DNA from 3 places in the Exiguobacterium sp. s127 genome. Region 3 is predicted to be linked to each of the others. Evidence: riboswitches for the same ligand, from Rfam matches in the RefSeq annotation. Region 3 holds a riboswitch; each other region holds the start of a gene.
What was found. A riboswitch is a leader RNA that binds a small molecule or an ion and turns the genes downstream of it on or off. The one in region 3 is predicted to bind S-adenosylmethionine.

Region 1 (2,266 bases), on a different contig from region 3:
TAAGACGAGAATGACGTTGACACCAAAGAGTGCGAGCGCGATGACGGAAAGATACGGAATCAGCTTATAAAATTCAAATGCTTTCGCTTCGACGACATCTCCGGAACCTGACACGAAAGCGAGTAAGATGACAGTGATGACGGCAGCAGGCAAGACGATTAAAAAGTTCGTTCTGAATTTATCACGCATGTTCGTTTTTTGTGTCCGGACAGCGGCGATTGTCGTATCTGAGATAAACGATAAGTTATCACCGAACATTGCTCCACCGACGACGGCAGCAGCGGCGAGTGCGACATTGACACCCGTCGCGTCATGAATCCCGAGTGCGATCGGTGCAAGGGCAGCGATTGTGCCGGTCGAAGTTCCCATCGCCATCGAGATGAAAGCGGCAATGATGAACAATCCACTCATTAAAAGAGACTGGGGTAGGAAACTGAGTGCAGCGTTGACGGTCGCATCAATGGCTCCGATTGCATTCGCTGTTCCAGAAAATGTGCCAGCGAGTAAAAAGATGAAGACCATGATCATGATGTCCGGATTTCCGGCACCGCGGGCAATCCGCTCGACGGTCTGGTTGATGTCTCCCTTAGATGTCGCAGCAGCAAAAATCAAGGCGATTAAAGCTGCAATCAAGATGGGGAATTTGTAAAAGTCGTTATAGAAGATTCCTGCACCGATGAATAATACAAGGAAAACGAACAAGGGGAACAACGCCCATTTGTTCGGCGTAACCGTTTCGTTCATGTGAATCACTCCATTTCTTCAGCATACAAAAAAAGACCCCTTCGCAAGAAAGAAGGAGGTCTTTACTGAAAAAGACGCTCTTCTTATCTCTCAAGCCATAGCTTGCTGGATTTGGCACAGTACGAATCAATCGTCCGCTGCCGAAACATCATTGGGCCAGTCCCTCCGTTTCTCGCGATAAAAAGAAGTCATTTAGTTGTTTAGTCGTTGTTTAAAACACGTTTATTACCCTAACGTATCTTTTAATGCTTGTCAACTGTACCTTACTGCAGTGCTTGTTTGAGCGTCGTCACGTTTTCGTTCATCAAATCAAAGTACGATTGATCTTGTTGATCTTTTGCGACGGACTCGAGGTTATGAATCGTAATCGATTCGGCACCGATTTCTTTTTGGATGACACGGGCGACCTTTGGCGACACCGTCTCTTCGAAGGCGATATAGTTTAAGTCATGCATCTCTGCTTCCTTGACGATGGCAGCCAGCTGTTTTTGGGACGGTTCGTCAGACGGTGAAATACCGGCAATCGGCAGTTGCGTGAAACCGTAACGTTCCGCCAAGTACCCGTATGCGGCATGCGTGACGAGAAGCTCCTTTTTCGAACCGGAGTCAACAGCTTTTTGTAAATTTTGGTCGAGTTCATCTGCTTGTTTGTTAAAGAGTGCGAGGTTTTTATCAAACGTTTCCTTCCGGTCAGGTGCTTCCTTTGCTAACGCGGTCGTAATCGAGTCAGCCATTTTCTTGGCGTTGTTCGGGTCGAGCCAAACATGCGGATCGTATTGTCCATGATCGTGCGACTCTTCTTCAGCCTCGTGATCATCATGGTCATCGTGTGCGTCTTCTTCGTGCGTATGAAGCGAAGCGGAAGCTTCGAGTAAGTCGATATTTTTACTTGTCTCGACAAAACGAATGGAATTACCGGCTAAACTTTCCTTAATCTTTTCAGAGTACGGCTCAAGGGTTGTGCCGGTAAGTAAAAATAGATCGCCTTTCGCAATCGTCGTCAGTTGCTTCGGAGTCGGCTCATACGAATGCGGGTCGGCGCCAGGGGGAACGATTAATTCGACCTGGACGTCCTTTCCGCCGATTTCTTTGGCGATGGCTGCCGTGGCGAACGTCGACGTATAAATTTGCAATTTACCGTCTTCGTCTGAATTTGAAGTCGATGAGCCGCATGCGGCGAGCAGACTGGCAGTTACTGTCGCGATGGTTAACGCTGGAATGATTTTTTTCATATATGAACCCTCCAAGATAATTAAAACGTAATTGTTCCGATTTGGACTTTCTAACTATATCCGACGGAAATTAAAGCGTCAAGTCGGAATGTTGTGAAGTTCTAGTTCAAAATAAATCGGGTAAGAGAAGAGTAGAAGTGAAATCGGAATGAGCCTTGGAGGTGATGAGGTGAAACGTGAAACAGCATGGTTGATGGGTGGCGCCGCTATTTTGACGACGGCTGCTGCTGGTGCGAGTATTTGGAATAATTATGGAGCCTTACTCAGATGGACGGAGCCGGTCTTGCCGC
Region 2 (2,266 bases), on a different contig from region 3:
CTTGGGGCAGATATCGTGCTGCATAGTGCAACGAAATACATCGGCGGACACTCGGACGTCGTCGCAGGGCTTGTCGTCGTCAACGATGATACGCTCGGCGAAGAACTTCACTTCATCCAAAACTCGACGGGTGGAATTCTCGGACCGCAAGACAGCTTCCTGCTTGTCCGTGGTCTGCGGACGCTCGGTATCCGGATGGAAGCGATCGAAGAGACAGCACATGAACTTGTCAGCTTCCTGCAAGCGCAAGACGTCGTCTCGAATATCTTCTACCCGGGGCTCGCATCGCATCCCGGTCATGCGATCCAGCAAAAACAAGCGACTGGTTTCGGCGGGATGATCAGCTTTGATGTCGGTTCAGCTGCAAATGCAGAGAAACTTGTGGAAGCGTCACACTTCTTCACGCTTGCTGAAAGCTTAGGGGCGGTCGAAAGTTTGATTTCCGTTCCGGCACGGATGACACATGCGTCGATTCCGGCAGAACGTCGGGCAGAACTCGGCATCACGGATGGTCTCGTCCGAATCTCGGTCGGACTTGAAGATGCAGAGGATTTGAAAGAAGATTTAACGCATGCTTTCAGTTTGCTCGAAAAAGTTTCTGAAAAAACTGTTTGACAAGCAAAATAACCCCTGCTAATATTCAAAATATATTAAAAACAACTAAATACCGATAACTCTTATCAAGAGTGGTGGAGGGACTGGCCCGATGAAACCCGGCAACCGCGGAATTTATTTCCGAAGTGGTGCTAATTCCAGCAGACGAACGTCTGCAAGATGAGAGCAAATGGTTTTGTGTACTGAAAGTGCGCGCGTTTGCTCTAAAACGTGCGCACTTTTTTTATGTTTAGGAGGGACAGTAGTGATTCGTTTACAGGATGTAGGAAAAATTTATCGCTCGAAGCGCGGCGAAGTCGAAGCTGTCGCAAACGTCGATCTCACGATTGAGCGCGGCGAAATTTTCGGAATAATTGGTTATTCCGGTGCAGGGAAGTCAACGTTGATTCGCCTGCTGAACATGTTAGAAGCACCGACAAGTGGTTCGATTCAAATTGACGGTGTCGAGATGACGACGTTACGACCGAAAGAATTACGCGGCGTCCGGAAAAATGTCTCGATGGTCTTTCAGCACTTCAACTTGCTTTGGTCACGAACGGTTGAAGAAAACATTATGTTCCCGCTCGAACTCGGCGGATATCCGAAAGCACGCCGGAAAGAACGGGTCGCCGAGCTGATTCAACTCGTTGGACTCGACGGTCGCGAAGGCGCTTATCCGTCACAACTATCCGGTGGACAAAAACAACGCGTCGGGATTGCCCGCGCACTGGCATCAAACCCGGACGTCTTATTATGTGACGAGGCGACAAGCGCCCTTGATCCGAAAACGACGGACTCGATCTTAGAGTTACTCGTCGACATCAATAAAAAACTAAAACTGACGATCGTCTTGATCACACACGAGATGCACGTCATTCAAAAAATCTGTCACCGGGTCGCCGTCATGGAGGCCGGAAAAATCGTCGAACAGGGTCCTGTTTCAGAAGTCTTCCGGCATCCGAAACAAGCGATGACAAAAGAATTCGTCAAACAACTGACGTCATCTACAGAAAACGAGTTGACGTTCGCGAAACTCCGTGAGCGCTATCCGACAGGGAAAATCGTCCAGCTGACATTCGTCGGTTCGACAGCAGAAAGTCCGATCCTCGCAGAAGTCATGAAAGATTCGACCTTATTATTTAATATCATCGGCGGGAATGTCGGACAGACGCAAGACGGTGCACTCGGAACGTTGTTCATCCAACTGATTGGTGCGGCACATGAAACACAAGCGGTCATCGCGAAACTCCAAGCGAGTGACGTGGAAGTGGAGGTGGATCACCGATGACGACATTCTTTAACGACATCGATTGGGAAATGGTCTGGACGGCGACTGGCAGTACCGTTTATATGACAGCCGTCGCGGGTCTAGCGACTTTCATACTCGGTTTAATCATTGGTCTGTTGTTGTATGCGACGAATGAAGACTTATTGTTTAAGAATCGGGCACTGTATTCCGTGCTCAGCTTTTTAGTCAACATCTTCCGTTCGATTCCGTTTATTATATTGTTGATTTTATTGATTCCAGTGACGCTCATCATCGTCGGATCGTTCTTAGGACCAACAGCGGCACTTCCGGCACTGATTCTTGGGGCGGCACCGTTTTACGGGCGGATGGTCGAACTGGCACTGCGTGAAGTCGACAAAGGTGTCATCGAAGCAGCGGAATCGA
Region 3 (2,266 bases):
ATTGCACTCGGTCTTGCCTCGGCCTTTACAGCACTGCAAGAAGACCTTCACGGAACAATCGTATTCATTCATCAACACGGGGAAGAAGTCTTCCCGGGTGGTGCCATTCAAATGATTGAAGACGGCTGTCTTGACGGGGTCGATGCAATTTTCGGTACGCATCTCGAAAATGACTTACCTGTCGGAACAATTGGCTATCACGCAGGACATACGCTGTGCGCCATCGATGAATTCGAAATCGTCGTCCACGGACAGGGTGGTCATGCGCAAGCCCCTCATAAAACACAAGATGCACTCGTCGCCGGGGCACAACTCGTCTGTAATCTCCAACACCTTGTCAGTCGGCGAGTTGATCCGTTTTCACCGGCCATCATCGCAATCGGTTCATTCCATGCCGGAACGGCTCCGAACATCGTTACTGGTGAGGCACGGATTGTCGGTGAAATCCGGACATTCGACGAAGCGCTGCGTCACCAGTTACGCCAGCAGGTCGATTTAGTTGCTCGGACGACGTGTGCCGGAATCGGTGCGAGCTACTCCATCGACTTTACGACGGGTTATCCATCCCTTTGGAATCATCCGGTAGAAACAAATCTCGTTAAAGAGGCGACGGCATTTTTAGGTGAAGCCCATGTCAAAGAACTCAAACCGATGATGGCAGCAGACGATTTCGCCTATTATTTAGAGCGTACCCCAGGAAGCTACTTCTTTACGGGGTCCGCCAAAACGGACGGGAGTACGATTTATCCGCAACACCATCCGAAATATGAAATCGATGAACGGGCACTACTCGTCGGCGCGAAATCTCTAGGTGCGACCGTCCTGCATGCCTTACAATCTTAATGATTGACTTTGTCGTTTTAGAGATGCTATTATCACATCAATGATAACGAATTTAATCAACTTCATATAACACTTATCAAGAGTGGACTGAGAGATCTGGATCGATGACGTCCCAGCAACCTGCCTTCAGTGGCAAGGTGCTACGACCAGCAAAGCGCAAGCTTTGGTTGATAAAAAGCGACGACTCCTTTTGCAACCAAGCAAAGGAGTCGTTTTCGTTTTCTCGCTGTCAGAGCACGAATGATTACAGGGCGACTACCGCCAGCGGAAAGGACGAGATATAGATGGAAAAAGCAACATTCGCAGGAGGCTGTTTCTGGTGCATGGTGACACCATTCGAAGAACTGCCCGGTATTCACGGAATTGTTTCCGGTTATACAGGAGGACAAATCGAAAATCCGACATACGAACAAATAAAAACAGGCACGACCGGTCATTCGGAGGTCGTCGAGATTACATTTGATCCGGCGTTATTCTCATACGAGCGGTTACTCGAACTTTACTGGCCGCAAACGGATCCGACTGACGCCGGCGGACAGTTCCAGGACCGTGGGACACAATACGCACCTGCCATCTTTTATCATACGGAAGAACAGCGCCTTGCTGCGATTGCTTCACGTGACGCGCTTGCTGCGAGCAATCGCTTTAAGCAACCGATCGTCACACGAATCGAAGCGGCACAAGCCTTCTATCCAGCAGAAGACTATCATCAAAACTTCCACAAAAAGAATCCGGAGCACTACAAAAAAGACCGGAAAGCATCCGGTCGCGATGAATTCATCGATGTGGCTTGGAAAGAAGAAGTATCTGTCTAAACTAAAAAAAGCCCGCTTCGTGCGGGCTTTCAGCATGTAGACAAACTCTTATGAAGAGTGACTATGCTATAACAAGAGGCAATCCGTTCGCGTTTCCCTGTCTCATCTCGTCTTCAAAGCGATTCGAGACAGACTGTGCTCTAACACTACTCTATGATTTTCTCTGCGGTACACCCTGAAAGCTTCGTTTTTCGTTGACTCCTACGGGAAAAAGCGCGTGAACACGCGCTGCCAAGAGGCTGGCAAGACCCTGCTCGTTGTCCGTGAGGATCAAGGAGCAACGGCTTGCGCCTCGCCCGAGGAAAGCAACGAAAAGAACGAATCTTTCATTCCACAACTACTGATTCGTCTTCGCGCTAAAAAATCGACTTTATACTGCCAGAGTTAACCGTAAGAATTACGATACCTTTTCCGACAACTCATCCGAAGATTCGATTTCTACGACTTGATATCGTTTCAACACAAAAATACCGGCTAGCATCACAAGCAATCCAGCGACTTGTCCGAGCGAAAGCTCAAGTTCCGGTAAACCGAACCAACCGAACAAGTCGACACATAATGCAAAACTCAGTTGCGAAATCAAGACGACCGAAATCGCAATCGATGGA

Region 1: it holds a riboswitch for S-adenosylmethionine, as region 3 does, so the genes downstream of both, KNP98_RS06765 (Na+/H+ antiporter NhaC family protein) here and msrA (peptide-methionine (S)-S-oxide reductase MsrA) in region 3, are expected to answer to the same signal.
Region 2: it holds a riboswitch for S-adenosylmethionine, as region 3 does, so the genes downstream of both, KNP98_RS01440 (methionine ABC transporter ATP-binding protein) here and msrA (peptide-methionine (S)-S-oxide reductase MsrA) in region 3, are expected to answer to the same signal.

Annotation. Positions count from the first base shown of each region.
Region 1 covers NZ_JACSMO010000004.1:14,384-16,649, reverse strand. Annotated here, with positions in the region: gene KNP98_RS06765 (Na+/H+ antiporter NhaC family protein) at 1-744, opposite strand, end outside; SAM riboswitch class I at 825-928, opposite strand; gene KNP98_RS06760 (metal ABC transporter solute-binding protein, Zn/Mn family) at 1,008-1,976, opposite strand; gene KNP98_RS06755 (alpha/beta hydrolase fold domain-containing protein) at 2,146-2,266, shown strand, end outside.
Region 2 covers NZ_JACSMO010000001.1:298,177-300,442, forward strand. Annotated here, with positions in the region: gene KNP98_RS01435 (bifunctional cystathionine gamma-lyase/homocysteine desulfhydrase) at 1-615, shown strand, start outside; SAM riboswitch class I at 675-781, shown strand; gene KNP98_RS01440 (methionine ABC transporter ATP-binding protein) at 860-1,882, shown strand; gene KNP98_RS01445 (methionine ABC transporter permease) at 1,879-2,266, shown strand, end outside.
Region 3 covers NZ_JACSMO010000006.1:37,920-40,185, forward strand. Annotated here, with positions in the region: gene KNP98_RS09490 (M20 metallopeptidase family protein) at 1-843, shown strand, start outside; SAM riboswitch class I at 914-1,020, shown strand; gene msrA (peptide-methionine (S)-S-oxide reductase MsrA) at 1,128-1,658, shown strand; gene KNP98_RS09500 (DMT family transporter) at 2,056-2,266, opposite strand, start outside.